One region of the Streptomyces sp. NPDC037290 genome, then DNA from elsewhere that is predicted to be linked to it. Evidence: riboswitches for the same ligand, from Rfam matches in the RefSeq annotation. Region 1 holds a riboswitch; each other region holds the start of a gene.

Evidence for each region. Region 1 has a riboswitch for cobalamin ahead of ACZ7HQ_RS22810 (ribonucleoside-diphosphate reductase subunit alpha). Riboswitches for the same ligand answer to the same signal wherever they lie in the genome.
Region 2: linked by a shared signal. The riboswitch ahead of ACZ7HQ_RS05545 (cobalamin biosynthesis protein) and the one ahead of ACZ7HQ_RS22810 (ribonucleoside-diphosphate reductase subunit alpha) in region 1 are both predicted to bind cobalamin.
Region 3: linked by a shared signal. The riboswitch ahead of ACZ7HQ_RS14045 ((2Fe-2S) ferredoxin domain-containing protein) and the one ahead of ACZ7HQ_RS22810 (ribonucleoside-diphosphate reductase subunit alpha) in region 1 are both predicted to bind cobalamin.

What each region holds. Positions count from the first base shown of each region.
Region 1 is NZ_JBVJVZ010000006.1:204,375-209,938, forward strand. Features, by position in the region: gene ACZ7HQ_RS22805 (NACHT domain-containing protein) at 1-1,748, opposite strand, end outside; cobalamin riboswitch at 1,943-2,085, shown strand; gene ACZ7HQ_RS22810 (ribonucleoside-diphosphate reductase subunit alpha) at 2,211-4,580, shown strand; gene ACZ7HQ_RS22815 (ribonucleotide-diphosphate reductase subunit beta) at 4,580-5,564, shown strand, end outside.
Region 2 is NZ_JBVJVZ010000001.1:1,205,185-1,210,748, forward strand. Features, by position in the region: gene cobN (cobaltochelatase subunit CobN) at 1-205, opposite strand, end outside; gene ACZ7HQ_RS05540 (cobyric acid synthase) at 202-1,710, opposite strand; gene ACZ7HQ_RS05545 (cobalamin biosynthesis protein) at 1,707-2,651, opposite strand; cobalamin riboswitch at 2,758-2,898, opposite strand; gene ACZ7HQ_RS05550 (hypothetical protein) at 3,038-3,265, opposite strand; gene ACZ7HQ_RS05555 (inorganic phosphate transporter) at 3,300-4,547, opposite strand; gene ACZ7HQ_RS05560 (lysozyme) at 4,691-5,446, opposite strand.
Region 3 is NZ_JBVJVZ010000003.1:718,288-723,851, reverse strand. Features, by position in the region: gene ACZ7HQ_RS14065 (FAD-dependent monooxygenase) at 1-1,253, opposite strand, end outside; gene ACZ7HQ_RS14060 (nuclear transport factor 2 family protein) at 1,355-1,759, opposite strand; gene ACZ7HQ_RS14055 (MarR family winged helix-turn-helix transcriptional regulator) at 1,863-2,312, shown strand; gene ACZ7HQ_RS14050 (hypothetical protein) at 2,764-2,955, opposite strand; cobalamin riboswitch at 2,986-3,166, shown strand; gene ACZ7HQ_RS14045 ((2Fe-2S) ferredoxin domain-containing protein) at 3,206-3,604, shown strand; partial or broken gene ACZ7HQ_RS14040 (CbtB domain-containing protein) at 3,848-4,040, shown strand; partial or broken gene ACZ7HQ_RS14035 (CbtA family protein) at 4,063-4,308, shown strand; gene ACZ7HQ_RS14030 (MOSC domain-containing protein) at 4,950-5,564, shown strand, end outside.

The DNA.
Region 1 (5,564 bases):
AGCAACTCCCGGCTGGGACCGGGTGGTTGCAGCGCCTGCTCGATCAGCTCCCCGGCATCGCGCTCTCCCAGGCGGTACAGCATGCGGTAGCCGAAGTACGCCTGGATGATGCTGTGCGGGAAGCGGACCTTCTGCTCGAAGCCCTCCACCAGCCTCAGCTTGTCGGCATGGCTCGCGAAGCGGGCCATGACGGCGTGGCACTGGCCCAGGTTCCCCTCCCGCAGCCTCCTGCTCACCTCCCCGCTCACCCGGGCGCAGAGCAGGTTCCAGACCCGCTCGCGGTGCCACTCGGAGAAGGCGTTCCCGCGCTTGCCGTACCGGTCGAAGCCCCGCTGCTCCCAGAGGTGTTCGGCCTGCGCCCGCACCCGCCGGGCCCGGCCGGGGTGGACGTCCCGGTCCAGCAGCTCCGTGAAGCCGACCTCCAGCGTGTCCTGGAGCAGTCCGGTACAGGCCAGGGCGGAGACCACCTCCAGGGTGTCGCGGCGCTCCCGCGGCCCCAGTGCCACGTCCTCGCGCAGCAGGCCCTCCAGCAGCGCCCGCTCCCATGTCTCCAGCAGCCACAACCGCAGCTGACTGCGGTCCCAGCTGCGGGTGTCCAGCCGCCGCGGGTCGTTGCGCCGGTCGCGCTCCAGGGCGCCGTGGTGGTGCAGCTCCCGGGCGATGTGCAGATAGATGGGCGACTCGGTCACCTCCGCCGTCTCCACGATCCAGTCCAGGCGGCGCTCGTCGGTGTCCGGCATGTGCGCCTTGACGAAGTGGAGCGCCGCCTCCTCGCTCAACGGTTCCAGCTCCACGATGGCGGCGGGGGTGCTCTCCAGCGGGCTGTGCGGCCGGGAGGCGATGACGAGGGGCAGTTTCTCCTCGTGGGCACGCTCGATGGCCTTGCGGATGATGTTGTTCCGGTCCTCCTGGAGATCCTCGTCGAGGACGGCCTCCTCCAGGCCGTCGGCGATGACGACCACCTTGTCGTCGGCGAGCAGCTGCTGCCAGACCCGCTCCGTCTTGGTGCGCGCCAGGATGCCCTGGGGCGCTTCCTCGGCGAAGCGCTGTCTGGCCATGCGCTCGAAGTTCAGGCCGGGGCCGGTGGCGTCCCGCAGCCGGATCGGCACGGGTACGGCGCGCTGCTCCGCCAGCAGTTCGGTGAGCCGCACCAGGACGGCGGTCTTGCCCACCCCCACGCCGCCGACGAGCAGGTACGGGCGGCGGGTGTCGCGGTCGCGCAGCCGCTGGGCGATGACCTGGGCGACCTCCTCCCGGCCGACGATCTCGGCGATGTCCGGCCCGGCGGTGACCACCAGGTCCTGTGGTCTGCGGCGTGCCTTCGCGAGATAGCGGCGCTTGGTCCAGCCGTACCACCAGAACAGGAAGACCGCGGCGGCGAGCGAGGCGGCGAGGACGGGGCCGACGAAGCGAAGGAGGGCGTCGAACCCCTGGTTGTTCTTCCGCCATGTCTCGAACCACGTCGAGTGGTGGGCCACCAGGATGTAGACGCCCTCTCCGATCCAGGCGAGGACGGTGAGCGCGGCCAGGGCCCAGACGACCCTGGTGGCATTGGTGTAGGAGAACCATCTGCGCCACTTCCTGGGCCGGGTGGTGTCCTGGCGGGCTTCCCAACGGACCGTCAGTCGGTGCCAGTGGCGCAGGTACACGCGTCGGCCCCGGCGGCCGAGCCCCCTCAGGGGGAGGGTCGCCATGGGCGCGTTGCGCGGTCGCTCCTTGCCCGGCGGGCGGCGCACGACCTTGGGCATGGTGCGCTCTCCTCCCAGAGCTGCTCGGGACGGAGGACCCCCGGTGGTGCCGGCACCCACCTTCCATGGAAACACGCACGGCCCGACCCGCAACCCGGCCGCCGCGCGGGACCGGTGAGTTGACGCTCCGAAGCCACCGCACCACACAACAGACACAACATCTGGGGGTGCCACGACAGCCCGGCACTAGATGTATGCTCATGCTCGCTGTCGCCGCAGGGGAATCCGGTGCGAATCCGGAACTGTCCCGCAACGGTGTACTTGTGCCTGCCCGCCCCAAAGGTGCCTGCATCGCACAGGAGTCAGTCCGAGGACCTGCCGACAGCGCGCCCGGCCGTCCGGTCCGGGTGTCCCGATACGTCCGGGCCTCGTGGAATGGGCCGGTGGACGCGACGCCGTGTGCGCTCGTGGCTGCCCCCTGTCCTCCGCAAGGCCCCCGTGCCGAGCGAGGGAGAGCCCCACGTGACCATCGCGCCAGCAGATCCGGCTTCAGCCAGCGGCCTGGAGACCGACGGTCCCGGTACCGCGCTGCTGCGTACCCTGACCGAGCTGACCGCCGACCTCCCCGACGCCGACCCCGGCCGGGTCGCCGCCGCCGCCCTGCGCGGCCGGTCGGCGCACGCTGACGAGGCGGAGTTGCGCGAGCTGGCCACGGAGGCCGCCGCCGGGCTCATCTCGGAGGACCCCGCCTACTCCCGGCTGGCCGCCCGGCTGCTGACCCTCTCCATCCGCGCCGAGGCCGCCTCGCAGGGCGTGACGTCCTTCACCGAGTCCGTGGCCGTGGGGCACCGCGAGGGGCTCATCGCCGACCGGACCGCCGAGTTCGCCCGGCTGCACGCCGAGCCGCTCGACGCGCTGATCGACCGCCAGGCCGACGACCGCTTCGGCTACTTCGGCCTGCGCACCCTGTACAGCCGCTACCTCCTGCGGCACCCGATCACCCGCAAGGTCATCGAGACGCCGCAGCACTTCATGCTGCGGGTCGCGAGCGGCCTGGCCGAGGACGACACGACCCGTTCCGTCGACGAGGTCGCCGCGCTCTACCGGCTCATGAGCCGGCTCGACTACCTCCCGTCCTCCCCCACCCTCTTCAACTCCGGCACGCGGCACCCCCAGATGTCGTCCTGCTACCTGCTCGACTCCCCGCTGGACGAGCTGGACTCCATCTACGACCGCTACCACCAGGTGGCCCGGCTCTCGAAGCATGCCGGCGGCATCGGTCTGTCGTACTCCCGGATCCGCAGCCGCGGTTCGCTGATCCGCGGCACCAACGGGCACTCCAACGGCATCGTGCCGTTCCTGAAGACCCTGGACGCCTCGGTGGCCGCGGTGAACCAGGGCGGCCGGCGCAAGGGCGCCGCGGCGGTCTACCTGGAGACCTGGCACTCCGACCTCGAGGAGTTCCTGGAGCTGCGGGACAACACCGGTGAGGACGCCCGCCGTACGCACAACCTGAACCTCGCGCACTGGGTCCCGGACGAGTTCATGCGCCGGGTCAACGCCGACGCGCAGTGGTCGCTGTTCTCCCCGGCGGACGTGCCGGAGCTGGTCGACCTGTGGGGCGAGGAGTTCGACGCGGCCTACCGCAAGGCCGAGGCGGCGGGCCTGGCGAAGAAGACCATGCCGGCCCGTGAGCTGTACGGCCGGATGATGCGCACGCTCGCGCAGACCGGCAACGGCTGGATGACCTTCAAGGACGCCGCCAACCGCACCGCCAACCAGACGGCCCTGCCCGGTCACGTGGTCCACTCCTCCAACCTCTGCACGGAGATCCTGGAGGTCACGAACGACGGCGAGACCGCGGTCTGCAACCTGGGCTCCGTCAACCTGGGTGCCTTCGTCGACCCGGCTTCCCAGGACATCGACTGGGAGCGGCTGGACGAGACGGTCCGCACGGCCGTCACCTTCCTCGACCGGGTCGTGGACATCAACTTCTACCCGACCGAGCAGGCGGGCCGGTCCAACGCCAGATGGCGTCCCGTGGGCCTCGGCGCGATGGGTCTGCAGGACGTCTTCTTCAAGCTGCGCCTGCCCTTCGACTCGCCGGAGGCGAAGCGGCTCTCCACGCGGATCGCCGAGCGGATCATGCTCGCCGCCTACGAGGCGTCCGCCGACCTCGCCGAGCGCAGCGGCCCGCTGCCGGCCTGGGAGAAGACCCGTACGGCCCGGGGCGTGCTGCACCCCGACCACTACGACGTGGAGCTGACCTGGCCCGAGCGCTGGGCGGCCCTGCGCGAGCGGATCGGACGCGTCGGCATGCGCAACTCGCTGCTCCTCGCGATCGCGCCGACCGCGACCATCGCCTCCATCGCGGGCGTGTACGAGTGCATCGAGCCCCAGGTGTCGAACCTGTTCAAGCGCGAGACGCTGTCCGGCGAGTTCCTGCAGGTCAACTCCTACCTGGTGCAGGACCTGAAGAACCTCGGCGTGTGGGACGCCCGCACCCGCGAGGCGCTGCGCGACGCGAACGGCTCGGTGCAGGACTTCGCCTGGATCCCCGAGGAGGTACGCCGGCTGTACCGCACGGCCTGGGAGGTCCCGCAGCGCGGCCTGATCGACATGGCCGCGGACCGCACCCCGTTCCTGGACCAGTCGCAGTCCCTGAACCTCTTCATGGAGACGCCCACCATCGGCAAGCTCTCCTCGATGTACGCGTACGCCTGGAAGTCCGGTCTGAAGACCACGTACTACCTGCGCTCCCGCCCGGCGACCCGGATCGCGCGCGCCGCCCGGGCGCAGAGCGGGACGACCATCCCCGTCCAGCAGGCCGCCGATCCCGAGGCCGTCGCCTGCTCCCTGGAAAACCCCGAGTCCTGCGAGGCCTGCCAGTAATGACCACCCGTAACACCAATCTCCTCGACCCGGGCTTCGAGCTGACCCTGCGTCCCATGCGCTACCCGGACTTCTACGAGCGCTACCGGGACGCCATCAAGAACACCTGGACCGTGGAGGAGGTCGACCTCCACTCGGACGTCGCCGACCTCGCGAAGCTGACCCCGGCCGAGCAGCACCTGATCGGCCGGCTGGTGGCCTTCTTCGCGACGGGCGACTCGATCGTCGCGAACAACCTGGTCCTGACGCTGTACAAGCACATCAACTCCCCGGAGGCGCGCCTGTACCTGTCGCGCCAGCTGTTCGAGGAGGCCGTGCACGTCCAGTTCTACCTGACCCTGCTGGACACCTACCTCCCCGACCCGGAGGACCGGGCGGCGGCCTTCGCGGCCGTCGAGAACATTCCCTCCATCCGCGAGAAGGCCGCGTTCTGCTTCAAGTGGATGGACTCGGTCGAGAAGCTCGACCGCCTTCAGACGCGGGCCGACCGCCGGCGCTTCCTGCTCAACCTCATCTGCTTCGCCGCGTGCATCGAGGGCCTGTTCTTCTACGGCGCCTTCGCGTACGTCTACTGGTTCCGCAGCCGGGGTCTGCTGCACGGTCTCGCCACGGGCACCAACTGGGTGTTCCGCGACGAGACGATGCACATGTCCTTCGCCTTCGACGTCGTCGACACCGTCCGCAAGGAGGAGCCGGACCTCTTCGACGACGAGCTCGGGCAGCAGGTGACGGACATGCTGCGCGAGGCGGTCGAAGCGGAGCTCCAGTTCGCCCGCGACCTGTGCGGGGACGGCCTGCCCGGCATGAACACCGAGTCGATGCGGCAGTACCTGGAGTGCGTCGCCGACCAGCGCCTCACCCGCCTCGGCTTCGCCCCGGTGTACGGCTCGGAGAACCCCTTCTCCTTCATGGAGCTGCAGGGCGTCCAGGAGCTGACGAACTTCTTCGAGCGCCGCCCGTCGGCGTACCAGGTGGCGGTCGAGG
Region 2 (5,564 bases), on a different contig from region 1:
CCGCCCTCAGCGCGGCCAGCCCCTCCTCCCAGGCCCGCTTGCCGCCCAGCAGCCGTACGACGGCCAGGTCCGCGCCGTCGAGCAGCTCCGGCAGCTCCTGCCCGACGTCCACCCGGGTCGGGTTGCCGATCCGGTAGTCCGCGCCGGAGGCCCGGGCCGCCAGCAGATCCGTGTCGGCGGTCGACAACAACAACACTGTGCTCATGCGGGCGCTCCCGGTGGAATGAAAGGCAGTCCTTGCGGCGCGCCCGACTCGATGAGCCGCCACAGCGCGTCCGTGTCCGCGTGCTGTTCGATCAGGTCGCCGAGCCGGTCGAGCTGCTCCTCGCGCAGCGCGGCGAAGGAGGTGTCCGGCGCCGGCACGAAGCGGCGGCCCGCGGCGGCGGCCACCTCGCGCAGAAAGGCCCGCCGGAAGCCGTCCGACTCCAGCGAACCGTGCCAGTGCGTGCCCCACGTCCGGCCGACCCGGCAGCCGTCGAGGAAGGCCTCCCCGCCCTCGATCGTGGCCACGCCGTGGTGGATCTCGTACCCCTCGACCGGCTCGCCGAGGGCTTCCCCGACCGGCCGGGTCAGGGTCTTCTCACGGGCGAACCGCACCCGCACGGGCAGCACACCGAGCCCGTCGACCGCGCCGGCCCGCGACTCGACCTCGTCCTCGATGTGCCCGCCGAGGATCTGGAAGCCGCCGCAGATGCCGAGGACGGGGCGTCCTTCGGCGGCCCGCCCTACCAGCGCGTCGGCCAGCCCGCGCTCGCGCAGCCACTGAAGGGCCCGTACGGTCCCGCGCGTGCCCGGGACGACGACCAGGTCCGCGTCGGCCAGCTCCTCCGGGCGGTCCACGAACCGCACCACGACCCCCGGTTCGGCGGCCAGCGCGTCCACGTCCGTGAAGTTGGACATCAGCGGGATCGCGCACACGGCGACGCGCAGCACGTCCGCACCCAGGGGCGGGGTCACGGCGGACTCGCGGACCGTGCCGCGCAGCGACACCCGCAGTCCGTCCTCCTCGTCGATGCCCAGCCCGTGCCGGAACGGCAGCACGCCGTACGTCCGCCGCCCGGTCAGGCCCTGGAGCATGTCCAGCCCGGGCTCCAGCAGGCTGACATCCCCCCGGAACTTGTTCACCAGGAACCCGGCGACCAGTTCCTGGTCCTCGGGCGAGAGCAGGGCGAGGGTCCCGAAGAAGGACGCGAAGACGCCCCCGCGGTCGATGTCCCCCACCACCAGCACGGGCAGCCGCGCGTTCCGTGCGATCCCCATGTTCACGATGTCGGTCCGGCGCAGATTGATCTCGGCCGGGCTGCCCGCACCCTCACAGATCACCGCGTCATACGTGCCCCGCAACTCGGCCAGACAGTCCAGCACCGTGCCCAGGAGCTTCTGCTGGCGCCCCCCGTGGTAGCCGCGCGCGCTCAGCTCGCCCACCGGCCTGCCCAGCAGCACCACCTGGCTGCTCTGTTCGCCGCCCGGCTTGAGCAGCACCGGGTTCATCAGCGCCGTCGGCTCGATCCGGCACGCCTGGGCCTGCATGGCCTGCGCCCGCCCGATCTCCGCGCCCTCACGGGTCACGAAGGAGTTGAGCGACATGTTCTGCGCCTTGAACGGCGCGACCTTCACACCCTGGCGCACCAGCCACCGGCAGATCCCGGCCGTCACGACGCTCTTTCCGGCGTCGGAGGTGGTGCCGGCGACGAGGAGACCCCCGCTCACTTGCCACGTCCCTTCACGAGTCGGCGCGCGGCGAGGGTGACGCCGAGCGCGAGCAGGCCGACGCGGCGGGAGAGCCGTACGGCCCGGTCGATGTCGGTGACCTGGACGGCGCGTCCGGCCCTGCCGTTGAGCACGGGGCGGTGCTCGACCCGGCCGCCGTACGACAGCGTGCCGCCCAGCCGCACCCCCAGCGCCCCCGCGAACGACGCCTCGACGGGCCCGGCGTTGGGGCTCGGGTGCCTGCGGGCGTCGGCCTTCCAGGCGCGCAGGGCGCCTCGGGGGTCGGCCCCGGCCGCGGCGGCGAGTACGGCGGTCAGCCGGGCCCCCGGCCAGCCGGCGAGGTCGTCCAGCCGGGCGGAGGCCCAGCCGTAGCGCCGGTAGCGGGGGGACTTGTGACCGACCATCGCGTCCAGGGTGTTGACGGCCCGGAAGCCCAGCAGCCCCGGCACCCCGGCCACCGCCCCCCACACCAGGGCGCCCACGACGGCGTCGGAGGTGTTCTCGGCGACCGACTCGACCACGGCCCGGGCGATCCCGTCGGCGTCCAGCGCCTGCGGGTCCCGGCCGCACAGGTGCGGCAGCCGCGCCCGTGCCGCCGCGACGTCCCCGCGTTCGAGGGCGCGTCCGACGGCGCGGGCCTCGCGGGCGAGTGACGTACCGCCGACGACCGACCAGGTGGCGGCGGCGGTCAGCGCGAGGGAGGCGGTGGGGGAGCGGCGTACGGCGCGTGCGGCCGCCGTGCCGAGTGCGACGGCGCCTCCGGCGCACACGACGGTGTGCAGGGCGCCCCAGCCACGGTGGTCGTGCCACAACGCGCGGTCCACGGCAGCGGCCGCTCGCCCGAACACGGCGACCGGATGCCCGCGGCGCGGATCGCCGAGGAGGAGGTCACCGAGAAGGCCGGCGGCGGCGCCGTACGCGTAAGTGCGATCGGCACCCATGGGCTCAGCCGGCCGTGGGTACAGGAGCGGGCCTGGTGCGGGTCCTTGTCCTTCGGCAGCCGAGCATGGCGATCCGTGTCCTCACTCAGGGTATCCGCGCCCTGGTTCGACGAGAGTCGGCGGTGAGAGTTCCTGGCTCCCGGGGGTTCTTCCCCGGTGACAGTGGCGGGACCGCGCCGGATTCACACCGGCTTCCTCTCCTGTCGCCGTACATGGCCTGGGCAGTCCACCACGCGCCCGGAACGGCCGTCAACTTGCCGTTGACCTGCGCGGGGAGAGTGTGCCGATCCCCACACCGTGGCGCCCGTGGCCCCTGGGTACGGCGAAGGCTCCCTTCCGCAACGGACGGAGGGGAGCCTTGGTACCGCCTGGTTCCTGGCGCTTGGTCAGGCCTTGGCGACGATCAGGTAGATGCCGTACCCCACCGCCGCCGCGCACGCGGCGAAGCAGACGTAGGCGCCCGTGACGGCGAGGCCGGCGGAGCCGCCCTGGGCCGCGGCCTTCTCGCGCCGGGCCAGACCGTTGATGCCGAGGGTGAACAGGGCCACCAGGCCCACCGTGAAGGCGAGGCTGACGCCGAAGACGGAGCCGAGGGCCGCCCAGTCGATCTTCATGGGGATGCTTCCTTCAGTAACCGGGGTGACCGGGTCAGACGGTGGCCGGCGGCGCGGCCGGAGTCGCGGGCTCGGCTGCGGCCGGGGAGGCGATCGTCGCCGTCAGGTCCTCGACGATCGTGCCCGCCGGGGGCGGGGTCACCGCGGCGATGGCGGTGGTCACCACGCCGGCCGGCTCCTCGGTGTCGGTGACGACGTTGGTGTGGTCGACGACCTCGCGGCGGGAGATCTTCCAGATCGCGGCGCTCGCGGCGACGAGGAAGACGGCGACGGCGGCGGTGCCCCAGTCACCGAGGTCGGTGACGGACTCGGCGCCCGCGCCGACCAGCGCGGCGGCCGGCAGCGTGAGCACCCAGGCGACGGCCATGCGGGTCGCGGTGGACCAGCGGACGACGCCGCCCTTGCGGCCGAGGCCCGCGCCCATCACGGAGCCGGAGACGACGTGCGTGGTGGAGAGGGAGAAGCCGAGGTGGGAGGAGGCCAGGATGGCGGTCGCGGCGCTGGTCTGGGCGGCGAAGCCCTGGCGCGGCTCCAGCTCGGTCAGGCCCGTGCCCATGGTGCGGATGATGCGCCAGCCGCCGATGTAGGTGCCGAGCGCGATGGCCAGGCCGGCGGAGAGGATGACCCAGGTGGGAGGGTTGGACCCCGGGGCGATGGCACCGCCCGCGATCAGCGCGAGGGTGATGATGCCCATCGTCTTCTGGGCGTCGTTGGTGCCGTGGGCGAGGGAGACCAGTCCGGCCGAGGCGATCTGGCCGGCGCGGTAGCCCTTGCGGGTGGCCTCGCCCTCGGCCTTGCCGCCGATGCCGTAGGAGAAACGGGTGGCGAGCATCGACGCGAGGCCCGCCACGACCGGAGCGGCCACCGCCGGAAGCAGCACCTTGGTGACCAGCACGTCGCCGTGCACGGCACCGAAGCCGGCGGAGGCGACGGTGGCGCCGACCAGGCCGCCCATCAGGGCGTGCGAGGAGCTGGAGGGCAGGCCCATCAGCCAGGTCACGAGGTTCCAGAGGATCGCGCCGACCAGGGCGGCGAAGATGACCTCGGGACGGATGCCGGTCTCGTCGACGAGACCCTTGGAGATCGTGTTCGCGACCTCCACGGAGAGGAAGGCGCCCACCAGATTGAGAGCGGCGGACATGACCACCGCGATCTTGGGCTTCAGGGCGCCTGTCGAGATGGTGGTGGCCATCGCGTTGGCGGTGTCGTGGAAACCGTTCGTGAAATCAAACGCGAGTGCGGTTACCACCACAATCGCGAGGATCAGCGAGAAGCTTTCCATTTACCCAGGCAATCGTTCGAGGTCATTGGCTGGATGAACGTAGGCAACCTGGGTGAACGGAAGATGAACTGAGGCGGGCGTGGCGGTGTCCGGAGGGAGTGGGTGCCGTTCCGTTTCGCTCCCGCGACCCAGGCGTCCCTTGGCTACCGGCCCCGCGCGAGGGTCCGCAGCCGGCTCTTGGGGCCGTTGAAGAGATTCTGGTCACCCGGCAGCCGGCCCTTGCTGCCGTACTGCCAGATCGTCCAGTACTGCCATCCACCGGGCAGCTTCCCCGGACGCGAGGTGCCGTGGCGGGCGATCCACAGGGGGTTGCTGGAGAACGCGTGGCTGTTGCCGGTGCACAGCTTCCACCACTGGGCCGTCGTGTAGATCACGGGGCGGCGGCCGGTCTTCCGCTTGACCTCGTTGCTGAAGGACCGGATCCAGCGGACCATCCGCTTCTTGCCCAGCCCGTAGCACTTGTGCTTCTTGTTGTACGGGTTGTACTCGATGTCGAGCGCCGGCGGCAGGGTCCAGCCGTCCGCCCGCCAGTCGCCGCCGTGCCGCACGAAGAACGCGGCCTGCTGGGCGCCGGAGGACTTGTCCGGCAGGGCGAAGTGGTACGCGCCCCGGATCAGGCCCGCCCTGCGCGCCCCGTCGTACTGCTGGGAGAAGTAGGGGTTGCGGTAGGTGGTGGACTCGGTCGCCTTGACGTAGACGAACCGCGCGCCCTTGGACCGGGCGGCCGGCCAGTTCACGCGCTTCTGATGGGACGAGACGTCGTGTCCGCGGGGCTTGCCCGGGGCGGCCGGCGGCGGAGGCCCCGCCGCGGCGGGCGCGGTGCCCGCGAGGGCGAGCGCCACCGTGGCCGCCACGAGGACACCGGCGCGGCGACGGAGGCGAGTGCGTTCACGGGCCATGTGTCTCCCCGGGTCGGCGGACGAGGTCTCGTCCGGCGGACAAGGCAGACCATTGAAGGCTCGGCGATCACCGAATCGGCGCCCACACGGGGTGATTCCCGATCATTTCCACCCGGAT
Region 3 (5,564 bases), on a different contig from region 1:
GGTCGGCCGTGATGCATCAGCGGGTGGGCGGTGGGCGCGTCGGCCACATCCAGGGCGAGGCCGGCCAGCCGCGTGCCGGTCAGCGGGTGCGCGCCGGGTGCGGTGCCGGCGGGGAGCGGCTCGTCGAAGCCGGCGATCCTTCGGGCCCACTGTCGGTTGGTCCGCGGTTCGGCCAGCGCGGCGGACCAGACCTCGCGCAGCGCGATCTGCTCCGGGCTCGCCGCCGCGAACAGGGCCAGCTGCGCCCGGGTGTTGTGGATGACCGCGCGGGCGGCCGGCCGCCGCTCCGCGTCGTAGCTGTCGAGCAGTCCGCCGGGCGCCCGGCCCTGGAGGGTGGCGGCCAGCTTCCAGCCCAGGTTGGTGGCGTCCTGGATGCCGAGGTTCATGCCCTGCCCACCGGCGGGGAAGAACATGTGCGCCGCGTCCCCGGCCACCAGGACCCGTCCGGCCCGGTAATGCGCGGCCTGCCGGGTGGCGTTGCCGTAGCGCGACAGCCACCGGGGGTTGCGGATGCCCAGGTCCCGTCCCAGCAGCGCGCGGGTCTGCTCGCCCACCTCCTCCAGGGTCAGCGGGTCACCGGTGCCGCGGTGCACGGTGGCCGTGGACAGGCCCGCCAGCCGGTGGACGCCGTCGCCGATCGGGGCTACCAGGAGGGACCCGGCCGGCCCGGTGGCGGACAGTGGCCCCGTGGGCGGATCGTCCAGTTCGACGTCGGCGAGCCACCCGGTCATGGTGGTGTCCTGACCGGGGAAGCCGATGCCGGCCGCCTGGCGCACCGCGCTGCGGGTGCCGTCGCAGCCCACCACCCAGCGGGCCCGCACGGTCCGGTGGGCACCGGCGGCCCGGATCACCGCCTCGACGGCATCCGGCCCCTGGGTGAGCGAGACGACCTCCTCCCCGCGCAGCACCCGGGCGCCCACGGCGAGTGCGTGCTCCTCCAGGACCTTTTCGGTGACGGACTGACCGAGCGCCAGCATGAACGGGTGCACCGCCCCGACTGTGGAGAAGTCCAGCCGGGTGGTCGCCGCGCCGAAGTGGCCGGTCGGCACCGGGGTGCCGCGTTCGATGAACCGCTCCGCGAGGCCGCGGGTGGCGAAGGTGTCCAGCGTGCCGGCCTGCATGCCGACCGCGCGCGACCGTCCGTCCGGTGCCGCCCGGCGTTCCACGACGGTCACCTCCACCCCGTGCAGGCGCAACTCCGCGGCGAGCCAGAGTCCCACCGGGCCGGCCCCGGCGATGAGCACATCGAGCATGACAACCACTTCCTCTCACTTCTGGGACGATGCGCCGTGACGGCGGCGCGCCGATGTGCTGGGACAGGGGCGGCCTCGTGGCGTCAGGTGGGCAAAGTGGCTCAGCGAGCGCTGCCGAGGTTCCGGTCGTGCTCGGCGCCTTCGAGCATGAGGGTGGTCTCCTCGATGCGGCGGAAACGGCCGTCGGGGGCGAACTCGGCGAAGAGGTAGACCTCCATGCGGACGGTGGAGCCGTCGGTCTTGATGACCTCCATCGTGTGGCGGTCGGCGTAGCGATCGCCGGACGAGAGTTCGTCGTGCACCTCCACCGAGCCGCCGGCGACGACCGTGCGCAGGTGGGCGATGTGGGCGAGGAACTCGGTGCGGTCCGCCCAGCTTCCGTCAGTGCGCTGGCGGTAGTCGGGGGCGAAGTGCCGGTCGGCGGCCTCGTCGAGGTCGAGGCCCGGGGTGAGGAGCAGGTCGGTGAGGGCGGCGCGGGCGTCGGTGCGGTTGCCGGCGGTGGTCATGACGGTCCCCTTGGTGTTCATGTTTCGGCAGAAAGTGCGTGCGCCGAGCACGCACATGCACCGTACTACAGATTGCGTGCGTCGCGCACGCTATTCTTGGGTCATGCCTAACGATGTGGGACACGAGATCGCCGACGCCCTTGGAGCTCTGCTCAGGCGGGGCACCCGAGCACGGCTCTACGCGCGCCTGACGGACGGCCTGGGCGAGGCGGTGGACGAAACCACCTACCCCGTCCTCAGTGGGCTCGCCCGGACCGGCCCGTGCAGCGCTGCCGACCTCGCGGGCGAAATCGGCCTCGACCGCTCCGGCGTCACCCGCCGCGCCACCCGCCTGGAGGAAGCCGGCCTGCTGCGCCGCGAACCCGACCCCGACGACCGCCGCGCCACCCTGCTCGCCCTGACCGAAACCGGACAGCAGGCGGTGAAGACCACCCGGCAGCGCCTGGCCACTATCATCGAGGCGTCCCTCGCCTCCTGGCCCCCGGAGGAGGCGCAGAGCTTCGCCCGCCAACTCCACCGCTTTGTCGCCACCGGCCCGTTCGCGGAATCGTGACGCCTGCAAGCGAGGTGCGAGTGCGCAATGCCCGGGCCGCGCCGACTCCGGCGCTTCGTTCCTGCGCTCGTACATCGTCTTGTCGAAGCCGGGGGGTCTGCCGCCCCAGCTGCCGCGTCCCTTGCGGTGAGCGCGCCGGCTTCTGGGCTCAGGAGTGGTGCGCTTGCCGCCGCTGACAGGGGTCGGCCACCGAGTGGACGCTTTCTGGCTGCGGATGCGGGCGAGTTCACGTCGTTCTGCGGACGGGACGCCGCGGTGGCGGGCATTGGCGTTGTGCCGGCAGTAACCGGGACGGCATCGGGTCTCGCTCTTCCCCTCGACGCTTGACTCACAGAATTATGAACATGTTCAATTCATGAGTCGAGAAGGAACTGCCGTCGTCCGTGCGGCAGATCTCACGAGGAGGCGCGGTGGGTTCGGGGGCGGGGGTCATCGCATACGCCTTTCTGATCTACACCATCCTGATGACGCTGTTCTGCGTCTTCATCGGGTCCAGGACCTCCTGGAGGATGGGCTGGCTCATATCAGCTCCAGTGATCTTCGCGCCCTGGGGTTTGGTGCTGGTCGCGTTCGCCATCCACTGACCGGTCCCAGCGGCCGGCACCGGGACGGCGCCGACCGACGGTGGGGCAACTCCGGTCAACGGCGTCATCGTCGGACGACAGCGCTGACCGGATTTGAGATCATGACCGGTGACAACAGGCGACGGCGGTTCGAGGAAGCCGGTGAGAATCCGGCGTGGTCCCGCCACTGTGACCGGTGAGCGAGTTCCGGCCACCGCCCGGACAGGGTGGGAAGGCGGGGCGAGCGGCGACCCGGGAGCCAGGACACTCACGCGGTCGCCTCCTCGACGAACACCGGGGCGGATCTCCCCGGGAGGGGAGTGGTGTGCCATGCCGGAGACGCCGTCAGAAGAGACATCGGTCCAGGCCGCGCAGGTGGGTGAATCGGTGCCGTGCCGGGTCGTCGTGTGCCGGGACTGCTGCTGCGGGAGTCCCAAGGTGACCGGAGTGGATCACGCCGCACAGACCGCGCGACTGCGGGCGGAGGTGCCGGTGCGCATCTCGGAGTGCCTCGACGTGTGCGATCAGGCCAACGTCATCGTCGTGCAGCCGTCCGCCGCGGGCCGTGCCGCCGGTGCCCGGCCGGTCTGGCTCGGGCTCGTCAACGATCCGGACGCGACCGAGGACATCGTCACCTGGGTCCGTGCCGGTGGTCCAGGCGTGGCGCCACTGCCGGACATCCTCGACTTGTACGTCTTCACCCCACCGCGGCGCACCGCGGTTTCCTGAGGCTTGCGCGCGACAGGAGGCTGGTCGCTTCGAATCCGGGGCGCTTGCAGACTCGAAATCGCGAGGTCTGACTGAGGCTGGCCGAACCCTCTTCCCATGGAGCCCGTTCCGCCCCGCCTGGTGCGAGTGGAAGATCACGCCAGGCTGAGGCGGTCTTGGCCGTGCACGCGGCGCGCGGTACGGTCTGTCCGATATCGCCGACGGCGAGACGGAAGCCGGTGAGAACCCGGCACGGTCGCGCCACTGTATGCGGGACGCCCCCTGCGGCGTCCCGTGCGTCAGACAGCTCCCTGGGCGGTCTTCTTCGGCATTCCTGATGCTGGTCCTGGTCTACTTCGTCGGCGCCGAGCAGGGCGCCACCTCCGTGTTCAACGGCACCGGCGTCCACGAGTGGGTGCACGACGCCCGCCATCGGCTCGGTTTCCCCTGCCACTGACGCGGGGGGACACCGCACGCCCATGAACTCCGCAACCGTACGGAACCTTCTCGTACGGGGCATGCTCGCCGGCCTCGCCGCCGGCGTGCTCGCCCTCGTCGTGGCATACCTCCTCGGTGAGCCGAACGTCGGCAAGGCGATCAGCTTCGAGGAGGCCCACTCCCACGAGCATGAGATGGAGGTCGTCTCCCGCTCCCTGCAGTCCACCGCCGGCCTCGCCACCGGTGTCCTCGTCTACGGGGTCGCCTTCGGCGGCGTCGCCGCTCTCGAGCCTGGTCGTCCGCGCAGCAGACCCTGCGGGTGACGCGCCCCGGGACGCTGCGCGATGCCATGCTCATCCGAAGGGCGTCCATCCCAACCTGGAACCCGGCCCGGTGCCAACGGCCGAGTAGGGATACTCGGCCGTCAGCGTTCTCCCGGCGGACACGAGGGTCGGGGCCCATGCTCGTGGAGCCCCGGTCCGAAAGATCGTCCGGTCAGGGTCAGGAGGCGGGCAGCTCCCCGCGGACGGTACGGGCGGCGGTGACCAGGTTTTCCAGGGAGGCGCGGGTCTCGGGAACCGCATGAAGGCAAGGCGCCACTGCCAACGCACCCGCAACGCCATCGCCGAGTAGCCTCTCCGGCGGTCGTCTGCGAGGGTGATCGGACGGATGCATCCCCCACTGGGCTCCTAGTCCATGCAGACCCTGGACGCTCACAGGGCGAGGATCCGTCGACAACGTCCACGACACGGACCAATCCGCCAGATGGAGCATCCGCGACCCCTTCGGTCGAAGAATCTCCGCGGACACCAAGGCCCGGGACGAGAGAGCCGCCAGCGGCACCAGTCCAAGAACTACGATCGCCCCAGCGCAACAGATCACAGCGCCATGAGGGACTGCCCGGACAGCCACCCGCAGGAGGTCTGCAATGGCGAAGCTGCTGTCCGTCAACGTAGGAATGCCCAAGGACGTCTTCTGGCGGGGAAGGACCGTCCACACCGGAGCGTGGAAATCTCCCGTCGCGGGCCGTCGCATGGTGCGGCGGCTGAACGTCGAAGGAGACGGCCAAGGCGACCTCGCCGGGCACGGCGGCGAGATTCGAGCCGTTCTGGTCTACCAACTGCAGTCCTACCAGTACTGGCAAAGGCAGCTCGGTCGCCACGACCTGACCTTCGGGATCTTCGGGGAGAACTTCACCGTCGACGGCCTGCCCGACAACGAAGTGTGCATCGGCGACCGGTACCGCATCGGCGAAGCCGAATTCGAGGTCACCCAGCCACGGGTCACCTGCTACCGCGTCGGCATGCGCCTGGGTGAACCCACCATGGCCTCACTCCTGGTTGCCCACCACCGCCCCGGCTTCTACCTCCGCGTGATCACCGAGGGATTTGTCCAGGCCGGCGACGAGATCACGCTCACCCGCAAAGGCCCCGGACAACTCAGCGTCGCCGACACCGACGCCTTGCTCTACCTCCCCGACCGCGACCCCGAAAAGCTACGCAAAGCACTCGGCATTCCCGCCCTCAGCCCCGGATGGCAGCAG